2 regions of the Psychrobacillus sp. FSL K6-2843 genome follow, and region 1 is predicted to be linked to the other one. Evidence: riboswitches for the same ligand, from Rfam matches in the RefSeq annotation. Region 1 holds a riboswitch; the other holds the start of a gene.
What was found. Region 1 has a riboswitch for lysine ahead of MKY94_RS13110 (aspartate kinase). Riboswitches for the same ligand answer to the same signal wherever they lie in the genome.

Region 2: another riboswitch for lysine. It lies ahead of MKY94_RS14730 (Na+/H+ antiporter NhaC family protein); the one in region 1 lies ahead of MKY94_RS13110 (aspartate kinase).

What each region holds. Positions count from the first base shown of each region.
Region 1 covers NZ_CP152021.1:2,591,057-2,598,906, reverse strand. Annotated here, with positions in the region: gene MKY94_RS13130 (electron transfer flavoprotein subunit beta/FixA family protein) at 1-674, shown strand, start outside; gene MKY94_RS13125 (electron transfer flavoprotein subunit alpha/FixB family protein) at 762-1,739, shown strand; gene trxA (thioredoxin) at 1,870-2,184, shown strand; gene uvrC (excinuclease ABC subunit UvrC) at 2,237-4,027, shown strand; lysine riboswitch at 4,071-4,246, shown strand; gene MKY94_RS13110 (aspartate kinase) at 4,351-5,571, shown strand; gene MKY94_RS13105 (YslB family protein) at 5,633-6,046, opposite strand; gene MKY94_RS13100 (succinate dehydrogenase cytochrome b558 subunit) at 6,338-6,949, shown strand; gene sdhA (succinate dehydrogenase flavoprotein subunit) at 6,996-7,850, shown strand, end outside.
Region 2 covers NZ_CP152021.1:2,896,848-2,904,697, forward strand. Annotated here, with positions in the region: gene MKY94_RS14695 (NAD(P)/FAD-dependent oxidoreductase) at 1-1,001, opposite strand, end outside; gene MKY94_RS14700 (YuzB family protein) at 1,130-1,366, shown strand; gene MKY94_RS14705 (TIGR01457 family HAD-type hydrolase) at 1,565-2,329, opposite strand; gene MKY94_RS14710 (DUF86 domain-containing protein) at 2,316-2,777, opposite strand; gene MKY94_RS14715 (DUF3055 domain-containing protein) at 2,863-3,129, shown strand; gene MKY94_RS14720 (YutD family protein) at 3,177-3,518, opposite strand; gene lipA (lipoyl synthase) at 3,533-4,468, opposite strand; gene MKY94_RS14730 (Na+/H+ antiporter NhaC family protein) at 4,563-6,125, opposite strand; lysine riboswitch at 6,210-6,392, opposite strand; gene yunB (sporulation protein YunB) at 6,443-7,213, opposite strand; gene MKY94_RS14740 (bifunctional UDP-sugar hydrolase/5'-nucleotidase) at 7,256-7,850, opposite strand, start outside.

The sequences.
Region 1 (7,850 bases):
ACCCATACGATGAGTATGCAATCGAGGAAGCTATCCAAGTTCGCGACGCACACGGTGGTGAAGTTACAGTCATTACAATGGGTGGCGAGGATGCTGAAAAACAACTACGTACAGCTTTAGCAATGGGTGCTGACAAAGCAGTTCTGATCAATACAGAAGATGATGTTGAAGAAATGGACCAATTCACTGCGGCTCATATAATTTCCGAATACTTAAAAGACAAGGATGTAGATTTAATCTTAGCTGGAAACGTTGCGATCGATGGCGGTTCAGGTCAAGTTGGACCACGCGTTGCAGAATTGTTAGGTATAAACTATGTAACTACTATTACTAACCTAGAAATCGATGGAACAACTGCTACGATCAAACGTGACGTTGAAGGGGACACAGAAATTTTAGAAGCATCTTTACCTCTTTTAGTTACTGCACAGCAAGGTTTAAATGAGCCACGCTATCCTTCTTTACCGGGAATAATGAAGGCTAAGAAAAAACCTTTAGAAGAACTAGAATTAGATGACCTTGATATTGATGAAGATGACATAGAGGCAAAAACAGAAACAATAGAAATTTACTTACCTCCTAAAAAGGAAGCTGGAAAAGTTTTAGAGGGAGAACTAGCTGATCAAGTAAAAGAGCTAGTGAGCCTACTTCATTCAGAAGCGAAAGTAGTATAACTTTTACGGTTAAGTTTCTAGTAATCTATGAACTGTCTTGTTAAGTAAAGAGGGTTCGAATCATTTATTAAATGGGAGGAACAAATCATGTCTAAAAAAGTATTAGTTTTAGGGGAAGCACGTGAAGGTGCACTTCGTAATGTATCATATGAATCAATCGCTGCAGCAAAGCAAATTTCTGACGGTGGGGAAGTAGTAGCAGTATTACTAGGAGATGCAGTTCAAGATTTAGCTGCTGAGCTAGGAAAATACGGTGCAGACCGTGTGATTACTGTAGAGCATCCACACTTGAAACAATATACTTCTGATGGCTATGGTCAAGCTTTTATGGCCGTAATCGATCAAGAAAACCCCGAAGCAATTGTATTTGGTCATACAGCTCTTGGAAAAGATCTATCTCCTAAAATCGCTAGTAAATTACAAATCGGTCTAATTTCCGATGTAACAGCTATCGAAGGAGAAGGGGAAGATGCAGTATATATTCGTCCAATCTATTCTGGTAAAGCTTTTGAAAAAGTTAAAGTTAAAGAAGGTATTAAGTTCATCACAATTCGTCCAAACAACATCGCACCACTTGTAAAAGACGATAGCAAATCATGTGACGTTTCTTCTCTATCAGTTGACATCACAAATCTACGCACAATCATTAAAGAAGTAGTACGTAAATCTACGGAAGGCGTAGACTTATCAGAGGCGAAGGTTGTTATCGCGGGTGGACGTGGAGTGAAGAGTGAGGAAGGATTTGCACCATTAAAAGAGCTTGCGAACGTGTTAGGTGGAGCAGTTGGAGCTTCTCGTGGAGCTTGTGATGCTGACTACTGTGATTATTCACTACAAATCGGCCAAACTGGTAAGGTTGTAACTCCTGACCTTTATATCGCGGCTGGTATTTCTGGAGCAATTCAGCATTTAGCAGGTATGTCTAACTCTAAAATTATTGTGGCGATTAACAAGGATCCAGAAGCTAATATCTTTAAAGTCGCTGACTATGGAATTGTCGGAGACTTGTTTGAAGTTATCCCGATGCTAACAGAAGAATTCAAAAAGCTTAAAGTGAATGCATAAAAAATGCTCGGCTCTTTTTGGGCCGAGTTTTTGTGTGAATAAATGAAATTTACGTGTGTAAGCTAAATTGTAGATGAAGCATTTTTTGTCTGCTATAATCTATTTAGAGTTAATAAAGGAGGAATTATATATGGCAATTGTTCATGGAACAGATCAAACCTTCTCACAAGAAGTTGAAAAAGGATTAGTATTAGTAGATTTTTGGGCAACATGGTGCGGACCATGTAAAATGATTGCTCCAGTTCTAGAAGAAATGGATGCTGAAATGAGCGAGAAAGTTAAAATCGTTAAAGTTGACGTAGATGAGAACCAAGCGACTGCAAGTCAATTCGGTATCATGTCAATCCCAACATTAGTGTTATTTAAAGATGGTCAGCCAGTAGACAAAGCTGTTGGTTTCCAACCAAAAGAAGCACTAGTTCAATTCGTTGAGAAAAACGCATAATAATAAAAACCGGGTCCTCTAAGGCGCCCGGTTTTTTTAAACAGGTGATGAGATGAACGAACTAATTCAACAGAAATGTGCAATCCTACCAGATCAACCGGGCTGTTATTTGATGAAGGATCGGCAAGGCACTATTATATATGTAGGAAAAGCAAAAGTATTAAAAAATCGTGTAAGATCTTATTTTACCGGTTCACATGATGGAAAAACTCAAAGATTAGTACAAGAGATAGTGGACTTCGAATATATCGTTACATCGTCTGAGCTAGAGGCATTGATCTTGGAGCTCCATTTGATCAAAAAGCATGATCCAAAATACAATATCATGCTTAAGGACGATAAGACGTACCCATATATAAAAATTACAGGGGAAAAGAACCCAAAGCTAATTATTACAAGACAAGTAAAAAAGGACAAAGGGAAATATTTTGGACCCTATCCAAACTCCCATTCTGCCCATGAAACGAAAAAGCTGCTGGATAGACTATATCCATTAAGAAAGTGTCAAAAGCTACCTAGTCAAGTTTGTCTTTACTATCATATTGGTCAGTGCTTAGCTCCATGTGTAAAGGAAATTGATGAACCAACATACACAGAAATAATTCACGAAATCTCTAGTTTCCTTAATGGTGGACATGGTAAGGTCAAGAAAGAACTGACAGAAAAAATGAATGCTGCAGCGGAACAGCTTGAGTTTGAACGAGCTAAAGAATACCGCGATCAAATTGCCCACATTGATCAAGTTATGGAAAAACAAAAAATGACGATGAATGATTTCACGAACCGTGATATTTTCGGATATTCAGTAGACAAAGGGTGGATGTGCGTCCAAGTCTTTTTTGTGCGCCAAGGTAAACTGATAGAAAGAGATGTGTCGCTATTCCCGATGTATCGTGACCCGGAGGAAGAGTTTCTTACGTTTCTAGGCCAGTTTTATGCCAAACCTGAACACATCAAGCCAAAGGAAATATTCGTCCCAAATACTACCGATTTGGATTTGGCGTCTGAGCTGCTGCAAATGAAGGTCATTATTCCACAAAAGGGAGCAAAAAAGAACTTAGTAGATCTGGCTCAAAAAAATGCTTCAATTGCATTGAAAGAAAAATTTCACTTAATCGAACGTCAAGAGGAGCGGACAGTTGGGGCTGTAGAGGAATTAGGTCAATTGATGGGAATTAGCATGCCAAGCAGAATCGAAGCATTTGATAATTCACATATCCATGGGACAGATGCAGTTTCAGCCATGGTAGTTTTTGTTGATGGCAGAGCATATAAAAAAGATTATCGTAAATATAAAACTAGAACAGCAGCCAAGCATGATGACTATGGAGCGATGCGCGAGGTTGTTCGAAGAAGATACACAAGAGTACTAAAAGAAAGACTGCCACTTCCTGACCTTATCATTATTGATGGTGGTAAAGGACAAATAGAGGCTGCTCGCGAAATTATTGAAGATGAATTGGGCTTAGATATACCTATTGCAGGACTAGCCAAGGATACGAAACACCAAACTTCTTCTTTGCTTTATGGTGATCCCTTAATGATTATACCTATGAAGCGGACTAGCGAGGCATTCTATTTATTACAAAGGATTCAAGATGAGGTCCATCGTTTTGCTATCACATTCCATCGTCAACAAAGAGGGAAGCATACGATTGCTTCTTCATTAGATGGAATAGAAGGAATCGGACCAAAGCGAAAAAAACTACTACTCAAGCATTTTGGCTCCGTCAAACGAATGCAAGCTGCATCTAGGGAAGAGTTAATCGAATCTGGGCTTCCTAGTAAATTAGCAGATAATCTAATTGCTCATTTTCGGAAAAATTTATTGTCTTCTGAATAATCTTATGTTATCTTTAAAACAATTTAATATTCACTATTCAAACAGTGAAGATAGAGGTGCGAATTGCAATAGTACTAATCATGAGGATGAAAGATCCATTGAGGGGTTAGGAAAGGGTTGTTCGCCGAAATATAGAAAAGCTTTTCCTTTTCTATGTTGGTTCTGTATTTAAGAGATGCAGGATTGTCAGAATATATATTCTGGAGGGCTATCTCACATGGGCAATTGTTTTTTGACCGTGTATGAGAAGAGTTAGCTTTCCGCAATCTTGTGGAAAGCTTTTTTTATTGTATCCCGACAGAGACAAAAGGGGAGATAGGTTAATGAGTAAAATTGTTATGAAATTTGGCGGAACTTCTGTAGGCACTCTCGACAAAATAACGAATGTCGCAAAAAGGATTCAAAATGAAAAAGAAAAAGGCCACGATATTGTAGTAGTTGTTTCTGCAATGGGTAAAACAACTGATGATTTAAATTTGTTGGCAAGTAAAATCACCGATAGTCCTGTAAAAAGAGAGATGGATATGTTGTTGTCAACAGGGGAACAAGTGACGATGTCCTTGCTTGCAATACAATTGAACTCACTTGGTGTGGAAGCCCTATCTCTCACAGGTTGGCAAGCAGGCATCCAAACAGACGATGTACATAGAAATGCGAAGATCAGTCAACTAGATGGCAACAAGATAAATGAATATCTTGATGGTAACCAAGTAGTAATTGTCGCAGGATTTCAAGGGATTTCTTTGGAGGGGGAAATCACTACCTTAGGAAGAGGAGGATCAGATACTACTGCCGTCGCTGTTGCAGCTGCGATAGATGCAGAAATATGTGATATTTACACAGACGTAGATGGCATTTATACTTCAGATCCTCGTTATATATTAGATGCTAGAAAACTAGAGCAGTTGGAATATGATGAGATGTTAGAGTTAGCCAATTTAGGCGCTGGAGTGTTGCACCCCCGAGCAGTGGAGTTTGCAAAAAACTATAAAATACCACTTAGAGTACGATCAAGCTATGAAGAAACAGAAGGAACAATTTTAAAGGAGGAAGTAGATGTGGAAAATAATTTAGTAGTACGTGGGGTAGCGTTTGAATCAGATATAGTACGTTTGACTATAGAGTATGAAGTGCCTTTTAATGGTTCGCTAGCTTCCATTTTCACTACACTCGCTAATAATAATATAGACGTAGACATTATTGTCCAATCAATCGTTGAGGGCATTAAGCCAACAGTTTCGTTCTCTATCAAAAAGGAATCACTTTCAGAAGCAATTGAGGTTTTAGAAACAAATAAAAAAACATTAGGTTTTACTTTTGCTGATTTTGAGGTTGGCCTAGCTAAAGTATCGATAGTAGGATCGGGAATGGTATCTAATCCAGGTGTTGCTGCCCAAATGTTTGACCGTCTTAGTAAGGAGAACATACCTGTCAAAATGGTAAGCACCTCAGAGATTAAAGTTTCTGTAGTAGTACCTCAGGGGAATATGATCCAAGCTGCTAATGCCTTGCATAATGAATTTGAATTGGCTATCAGCCGATAATTCTATATTTAAAGAGGATTGTCGTTTTACCTACAATCCTCTTTTTTGTATACATGCTGTTTTATCGCGAACTTTTTAAATCCCATTTTATATGAAAAGTGACCATTCCAGTTTTTTTGACAAGCTCATCATAGCACTCGGTCTCATAGCCGCCAATTTTTTGTTGCTGCTCCGCAAGAAAACCTGCCTCTAGTCTATGACTTCTGTTAATCCCACTTTGAGGCAAATTAAAGGTTTCTAATATGTAATGAGCAGAATCCTTCGAAGTTTTTTCTAATTCAAGCTTTCCCCAACCAGCTTCTTGGAAGAAAGAGATGGCTTCTTCCATTGAATAGAGAGGAAATTTACGAGCGAGGTCTTTACCTGCCCAGTATAAAATATCTTTTTCATGTTTTCCGAGAATAGAAGCAAGCACGTGATCTCTTATTATTTCGTATCCAAAGGAAGTTACATGTGAATGTTCTTTTTCATTCAAGTAGCAACCCTTCTTTCTAAAAGAAAATGTAAATAAAAAACTATGAATCTATTTTAACATAAAATTTTTCTCGGGGATGGAATACTTTGTGAAAAGTTAATCTAATCATTATAGGGAAATGTGTCTGAAAGATGAATAAAATAAAGAAACATACCTTGACGCTCCAAAATGATGAGAGTACAATGGATATGTCATAAATTCGTAACAAGAAGGTGTGAACATGTGATGATTTATTGTTCTATTACAATAATTTAATCATCGCTAATTGGAAATCTGAGGGGGGTTACTGTTTTGTCGAAAGATCGCGAATTTTACATGCGTCGATTACATTCTTTACTAGGGATTATTCCAGTCGGATTATTTTTGACGCAACATTTAGTAGTTAACCATTTTGCTACAAGAGGAGAAGAGGCTTTTAACAAAGCTACTCATTTTATGGAAAGCCTTCCATTTGTGCTATTGCTGGAAATTTTCGTAATTTATATTCCTTTATTATTCCATGCATTTTATGGTATCTATATTGCATTTACTGTTAAGTATAATCCAAATAGATATGGCACATTAAGAAACTGGTTATTTATTTTACAACGATTCACAGGTATTTTCCTAGTGGTGTTTATTGCATGGCACATTTTTGAAACACGTTTCCAAAAAGCAATTGGTGCAAAAGAAGTTAACTTCAATATGATGAATGAAATCTTATCGAATCCTTGGATGTTAGCGTTTTATATTGTTGGGGTAGTTTCAGCTACATTCCACTTAGCTAACGGTATTTGGTCATTCCTTATAAGCTGGGGAATTACACAATCACCAAAATCTCAAAGAATTTCAACTTATGTAACATTAGTAATCTTCTTAGCGTTATCTGTAGTTGGTGTACAAGCACTTTTAGCATTCGTATAAGACCCTTCTACACCTAAGCTACTATAAATTTAAGGAGTGAAATAGCATGGCAAAAAGTAAACTTATTGTTGTCGGCGGTGGATTAGCTGGCTTAATGGCAACAATGAAAGCTGCTGAAGAAGGCACACAAGTAGATCTATTCTCATTAGTTCCTGTTAAACGCTCACACTCTGTTTGTGCTCAAGGCGGTATTAACGGAGCTGTAAATACAAAAGGTGAAGGGGATTCACCTGCAGTGCATTTAGATGATACTGTATATGGTGGAGACTTTTTAGCAAACCAACCCCCAGTTAAGGCAATGGCTGATGCCGCTCCAGGAATCATCCATTTATTTGACCGTATGGGTGTTATGTTCAACCGTACGCCAGAGGGCTTATTGGACTTCCGTCGTTTTGGAGGAACTTTAATGCACCGTACAGCATTTGCTGGTGCAACAACTGGTCAACAATTACTTTATGCGCTTGATGAGCAAGTTCGTCGTTATGAAGTAGAAGGATTAGTAACGAAGTACGAAGGCTGGGAATTCCTGGGTATTATAAAAGACCATGAAGGTACTTGTCGCGGTATTAAAGCGCAAAACCTTAACTCATCTGAAATCCGTGCTTTCCGTGGAGATGCAGTAATCATGGCAACAGGTGGACCTGGGATCATCTTCGGTAAAACAACTAACTCTATTATTAATACAGGCTCTGCAGCAAGTATCGTATATCAACAAGGAGCTTACTATGCAAACGGGGAATTCATTCAAATTCACCCAACTGCAATCCCTGGAGATGATAAACTACGTCTGATGTCAGAATCAGCTCGTGGTGAGGGTGGACGTATCTGGACATACAAAGACGGCAAACCATGGTACTTCCTAGAAGAGAAATATCCTGCATATGGTAACCTAGTACCACGT
Region 2 (7,850 bases), 310 kb from region 1:
ACAGAGATATCTGCCAAATAAGCAAAGCCTTGCTTTTTACCTAGAGATCCCATAAAGCCTTTAAGCTTAATATCTGGCATTTTTTCTGGTAGTGGCTGACCCTTCCAGCGTGCTTGCAGTACTTTCACAATCTGCTCTGCCTGTTCCTCTGCTAGCTGTGCACTTGGAGCAAACGGCAAGGATGCACAATCACCAACTACAAAGACATTATCGTAACTTGGTAGATCATGATATTGAGTAAGGATGATGCGACCAGTTTTGTCCTTCTCTCCAGGTAAAGCACGAACAGGAGCAGCTGGCTGAATACCGGCTGTCCAAACTACAACATCTACCGGAATTATTTCATCATGATTATATAATTTGTTTGGTTCCACTTTTGTGATATTCGAATTGCTTATCACGTCTACATCATTTGTATCAAACCATTTTTGTACAAAATTACTTAAGCGTTCTGGAAAGTCTCTTAATACTCGAGGGCTACGGTCAAATAATTTAATTTTTAAATCTGGTCTACTTTCACGAAGCTCACTCGCAAGCTCGATTCCACTTAGACCTGCCCCCACGATTCCTACAACAGAACCTGCTGGTAATCCACCAATCTTATTGTATGTGTCTCTAGAGCGCCCAATTGTTTGAATGCTATAAGTAAATTCATCCGCTCCTGGAACATTATGATACTTATCTTCGCAGCCAAGTCCAATTACTAAATCATCGTATGGAATTATTTTTTCATCTTGTAGAATTACTTGTTTGTTTTCTACATCAATTTTCTCAATTTCTCCATAAGTAATTTTTAACTTGTCACTCTCTGGAAAAGCCACTCTAATTTCATGATCAGATGATGTGCCTGCTGCCAACGCGTAAAATTCTGTTTTTAAACTATGAAATGGTGTACGATCTATTAATGTGAGTTCTACATCATCTGGCAAATTATTTGGTAATAGGCGTAGTAATACGCGCATATTCCCATATCCTCCACCTAACAATACTAATTTTCGCATAAATATTCTCCCTTTTGTTTCAATGTCTCCTCAAATTATAAATGATTGTGACACATTTCACAATAAAACTTCACAATTGACCTTTATAAAAAAATAGAGTAGCATGACGATGTAGTGAGGTGACAGCTATGAATCCAATGGTTGAATTTTGTATAAGCAACCTTGCAAATGGTTCACAAGAAGCTTTTGATATATTAGAACAGGATCCTGATTTAGATGTGTTAGAATATGGCTGTCTTAGCTATTGTTCCCTATGTTCCGAAACACTTTTCGCCATAGTGAACGGTGATGTGGTAGAGGGTGAATCTTCCGAAGATCTTGTAGCCAAAATATATAAATACATTGAAGAAAATCCATTATTTTAAAAGGTATCGAGAAGATATTCTCTCGATACCTTTTATATATTTTAATCTATTAAATCAATTTCATACATTCATTCCATAAATAGCATTACTCCATTTATGAGTGAGAAAAAGAAATAAGGTATTCTCTGTTCTAAGCTCAACAGGAATACCTTATTTAATACAGTTATTATATTGTTCTTCCAAACAATGAATGGTGTTTTATTTTATCCAGTCATGTAAAGTTTCTAAAAAATGAGTCGGTTTTTGAAGGAACATTTGAACTTCTTCCGTTCTATTAACTCCAGTATTGACGTGAGCAGTATCAATTCCCATGTGAATGCCGGTTAATATGTCTGTTTGATAATTGTCTCCAATCATCACCATCTCTTCTTTTTTAAACCCATACTTTTTTTGAATAAACTCAAGCATAAACGGTTGCGGCTTTCCAGTAAAAATAGGTTCAACACCTGTAGAATGCTCTACTAATTTGGTGAACGCTCCATTCCCTGGAAGATAGCCTCTTTCACTTGGGAAAGCGTGGTCGCTATTTGTAGAGATAAACGCCGCTCCAGCCCTAATTGACAAACAAGCTTGTGCGAGCTTTTCGTAATTGACTTTATGGTCTATTCCCATGACAACCACCTCTGCTAAGTCATCCGTTGGCTCAATTCCTACAGAACATAAAGCATCCTCCAAGCCCTTCTCTCCAATCATAAAAACGCTTTTTGCAGGATAATGCTCGGCAATGTAATTAGCAGCTGCAATCGATGAAGAGATAATTTGCTCCTCAGTAGTATGTATGTCCATCTTCGCTAGCTTCGCTTGTAGCTGCTTTTGAGTCATAGAAGAGTTGTTAGTAACGAAAAAAGGTTCAATCCCATTGTTTTGCAAATAATGTACAAAATCTACAGATTCCTGAATTGGTGTTAGTCCCTTATATACAGTTCCATCTAAATCTAAAAAGTATCCTTTATAGGCGGACATCGGAGTCTTCCGGTAAAAATGCTGAAACTGGCCCAAGCTCATTAATTAAATAATTTTCTACTCTTTCTGGAAACTGTTGTAAATAAGGGAGATTTTTCACTAGAACACTTTCTAATTGCTTATGGTCTACGGAAAAGAAATGTCTCACAAGCTCTTTTCTCATTTCAATAACAGCTTTTAAAGGCGCATCCATCTCAGCTGTAATTACTTTTTCATCAGTCAAAATATCAATTATGTCATCATAGCCACCTGGATCCCTCATGATGAAGCCATCAATCATTGAGTTACCTACATCTATAATGGACTCAATCATATTTTGTCCCACTCGCTCTAATGCAAGTTTCGTTATATTATTTTCATTCCAATCTTTTTTACTATCTATTAAGTCAAGCAATTCTCTCATATGCTTCAATGTCATTGCAATACTTTTACGGTCCACAAAATACATTGTACAGCCTCCTAATTCTTGGTCAGTTGATATATAGTTCTATTCTATAGTACCATAATTCATAGGTAAGGAAGGAGTGTCAAGGGTGGAACGATTTTTCTTGTATGATGACGTCGAAGATACAAAAACAAGATTCGTTGGATTTACTGGAGAAAGCCAGCGATATGATTTAGCAATTGTCCAGAGTTCTCGATTTTTCGGTAAGGTACTTGTGATGGACATTCAATACAATCGATCAGCTATTATTGGGTCGGATGATGTGGAAGAACCTGGCTACTTAGAGCATGTTTTTAATAGATCTGAAGCTGAAGCAACGGAGCTAAGAGATTATCTAAGAGAATTACTGAGCTAAAGTGGAATATTGTATAGATTTTTATAAAAAGAAAAACCTTGAGCAGATCATAATTGATCTTGCTCAAGGTTTTCTTTCTTATCTTTTACTAGTTCGAGTGGGACCGTTTTTGGTGCTACCCCTGTTTTTTTAACAATAAAGTAAGCACACCCAAAGTTACAATACTCGTATAAGTAATCCTTCATAGTGCTAATTTTCGTATCAAATGTTGCTTTATGATTTCGATCCTCGAAAAAGCCCTTTAGACGAAGCTGACCGTAGCCCCAGTCGCCCATTATATAATCATACTTCGTTAAAATCTCACTATAACGCTCTATAAATGCTTCTTCTTTAAAAGCCTCTCGAAAATCCTCAATCACTTCATAAGTGAAACCTTCAGCAATAATCATTCGCTCACCATCCATTAGCTATTTTGAATAGCTAGTAATTCCTCACCTTGCAGTTGTCGTTGCTTCGCTGCTGCATTTACCTGTTCATCCGCATGATAACTACTTCTAACTAGTGGTCCTGCCTCACAATGAGAGAAGCCCTTGCTCATGGCAATTTTACGTAATTCTCCAAACTCAGCTGGTGAATAATATTTTTGTACTTTAAGATGTTTTTTTGTTGGTTGTAAGTATTGGCCAATAGTCATGATATCTACATCGTGAGCACGTAAATCATCCATAACCTCTATAATTTCTTCAAATGTTTCCCCTAGACCTAGCATTAACGAAGACTTCGTAGGAATAGTCGGTTGCATTTCCTTAGCACGTTTTAATAACTCTAAAGATCGGTCATATTGAGCACGCGCTCTAACTCTTGGAGTTAAACGTCGTACTGTTTCAATATTATGATTTAGAATATCCGGCTTAGCATCCATTATATTACGAATGTTTTGCTCAATACCACCCATATCTGAAGGCAATACTTCAATAGTTGTAAAAGGATTTTTTCGACGAATTGCTCGAATTGTCTCTGCAAAGACCTCCGAACCACCATCCTTTAAATCATCACGGGCTACCGCTGTTACAACTACGTGTTTTAGATTCATAATGACAACTGAATCTGCTACTCGCTCTGGTTCTGCTAAGTCTAACTCGTTAGGAAGACCTGTCTTTACAGCACAAAAACGACAAGCTCTTGTACACACAGCTCCTAAAATCATGAATGTCGCAGTACGTCGCGATCCCCAGCATTCATGAATGTTTGGACATCTTGCTTCTTCACAAACTGTATTTAAATTATTTTCACGCATTAATTTTTTTAAGCCTTTATAATCCTCATTGGTATTTAACTTTATTTTTAGCCAGTCAGGCTTGCGTTCATGCTGTTCTTTTGGTGGTTTACACGCTGTCACGATTCCATACCCCATTCCCATTAATCTGACTTTACTGATGTCAATGTACCATATTATTAGAATTCAAACAACCTTCTAAAATCAACGGGCAGAACTATTGAACCACTCTTTTGCTTCTAATCGACCAAAAGGCAAACAACAAAACAATTATAATTATAACTGTTATTAACCCTATCAAGACAGAGCTTGTTAAGCCTAGTACCAAGTAACCTACTGCTGCAATAATTGCGCTAATAATAGCATAGGGCAGCTGAGTCATTACGTGGTCAATTACATTAACACCTGCTCCTGTGGCAGACATAATAGTCGTATCGGAGATTGGTGAGCAATGGTCTCCAAAAACTGCTCCTGCTAAAACAGCAGCTAAGACTGGAAGCAATAATTGAGGCTCAATCGCCATGATGATACTCGCTCCAATAGGAAGTAAGATACCAAAAGAACCCCAAGATGATCCAGTTGCAAAAGCCATAAATGCTGTTAACACAAACATTAATACAGGTATCACACCTACTGGTACATTGTTTTCCGTAACTAAAGTAGCTAAAAATGCTCCAGTTTCTAAAGCTGTGATTAAATAAGACAACGACCAAGCAAACACTAATATCAAAATAGCTGGAAGCATAGATTTAACACCTGTGCATATGGCTTTCCACACGTAAGTCATGTTTGCCTCTGGGTTCGTTTTAAATTGACGCATATATAAAATCATTGCGATTATACTAGCTGTCAGTCCCCCTATAAATAACGAAAGAGGTACATCTGTATGTTCAAAGATTATAAAGATGTCTAAAACTTTTCCTGAAAGGCTATAACCCGTCCAAAACATACTTCCTAAAGTGACAACCACTAAAGAAATAATAGGAAGTAATAAATCAATCACCTTACCATAATTATTTTCCGGGAAATCACCCTCTAAATCTCCAGGATTTGTTTTCTCCGGGTCAAAAAGTACGCCTGTATCCATCGCTCGTCTTTCATGCTTTTTCATCTCAAACAAATCAAAGTCAGTCCAAGCTGTGAAAAAGACCAATGCTAATGTTGCAATTACATAGAAGTTCATCGGTGCCATTAACACAAATGCCTCCAGCGGTGTATAATCAGTCACCGCATGTGTAGCAAAAATTACACCAAGCTGACTGATTAGGAAAGCTCCCCAACTAGAGACTGGAGACACTACACAAACTGGTGCAGAGGTGGAATCGATAAAATAAGCAAGCTTTGCACGAGAAACTTTATGAGAGTCTGTAATAGGTCTTGCGATTTGCCCAACTGCTAATGCATTAAAATAATCATCCACAAAAATGATAATCCCCAAAAAAGCAGTTAAAAGTTTAGATCCTCTTTTTGTTTTGATTCTTTTGATAGCCCAAGCAGCAAATGCTGTGCTACCACCGGAAAGACTAACGAAAGCTGTTACTACTCCTAATAATAATATAAAAGCTAAAATATATATGTTATATACGTTTAACCCACCATCCCAAAAGGAAACTTTAAATGAGTCCCATAACAAAAGAAAAGATTGTACTGGGTTAAAATTCTCCACAAGTAATGCGGCGGAAAGAATCCCCGCTCCCAATGAAAGTAAAACCCTTTTAGTCACTAAAACCATAATAATTGCCAATAACGGTGGCACTAACGAAAAAATAGTATTTTCCAAAACTGTTCCTCCTTAAAAATCGAAAAGCCAACCTATAAATATATATAGGTTGGCTTGATTATGAAATATAAGCTAAATACTTACTTCATTTGTAGCTCCCCATCTATACTGGCGTATAAATGACAGTGTTATTTTTGTTCAAAATAACCCCAACTAAATATCTTATGACTATCAATACTTAGCTTCGGCAAAGCTTCCTTTCATCTACGATCAACGGTGTCAACCTCCTGTAAATTACTCTTAAGCCTCGCAGCCTCTACCTATTCATTATTCATTTCTTTCTATTCTAACAGGGTTTTATAAAAAACGCCTTTTTTTTAATCTTTCGGCAATGGTATTGGCACCTCTACTGATGGAGCAGCAGACCCATCTCCTCCGGTGTAAATATGAGGCACCTGACCCTGTACTAAGCCCATTGCAACAGGGATATTTTGTTCAACTACACTCATCTTACTTGCCAGCGGTACAATGATTTGTACATTTACTTTAATATGAATACTAATTTCTACATAAGCATTATTTATTCCAAACTCTGTTATGGTAGGCACTACATTGGACTGAACATTACCTATTACATGGAAACGAATTGGAATTTTCGGCCCTAAGTTTCCGATTAGAGGTATATTTGTAGCCTGCCCCATCGGCACAAAGAATACTACCCCACCTTGATCTTCCATCGTATGCTTATCATATTCAATATCATCCAAGTAGGGAAGGCTAGAAAGATTACCTTTTTCTGCCTGCTCCAAATGAGATTGCACTAAACTATTTGTATCAGAAAGTACTCGGTTGATAATCTCCGTATTAAACTTAGTCGTCACCATATTTTTACTATCTGAAGGAACTTCTTCAATAATATCGTTTACGTCTAATACATTTGCCGTACGTGAATTAATCGCTTTACTAATTACCATAGAGGCAATCTTATTAGTTTGTACTTCTGCATAATCTAAATAAGTTGGAGTCAGTTGGGCATTTATGTAATAAAACACCCAAGCTACCGACAATAGAAAGCATGTCAAAAAGATAGCTAATTTACGTTGAGTGCTAAAAAATATAAAACGTTTCTTCTTTTTTCGATAAAACAACGAAAAAACCTCCTCATTACTTTTATGTAACAAGAAGGTCTTTTATGCCCTGCACTTATGCTCTTCCTTTATTCCGTACCATTTCACAACGTCTCGAATTGTTTCTGGCATAATATATTGTTTTTTTGCTGTTTTAAAGGAAGGAAAGAAATATCCAAATGTGAACATATCCAAAGTTGCCAGCCGGTAGGTGTCCTGAATAATTAACGGACTTCCCTGTATTAAGATAACACCATCTTCTCTTTCAACTATTTGTTCAAATAATACATTACCTAAGAATTTACCACGAAAGCCTAATCCTTTTACCTCGAGGTGAGGCCATTTATCATTTTTTGATTGCTCAATGATCTCTAGTAAATCTGCTCCACTTAATGTAATGATACAAGGATTAATAGGATGAGGAAGACATTGATGTAAGTCTCCTGCAGTTACAGGTCCCTCCGGTAAATCTTTTAAAAATATACCCGCTGGGAACATTGCACAATCAGCACCTGTATATTCGAGCAACCCTTTCCCAAAAAATTTAGCGAGCTCAGATTCATGAAACCATTCTTTTTCAAGCTTTACTGGATTATTAAATACAGTATGAGAAAGCTGGACTTTTCCTTCATACTCCCAACGCATTTGGAGTTGGCTT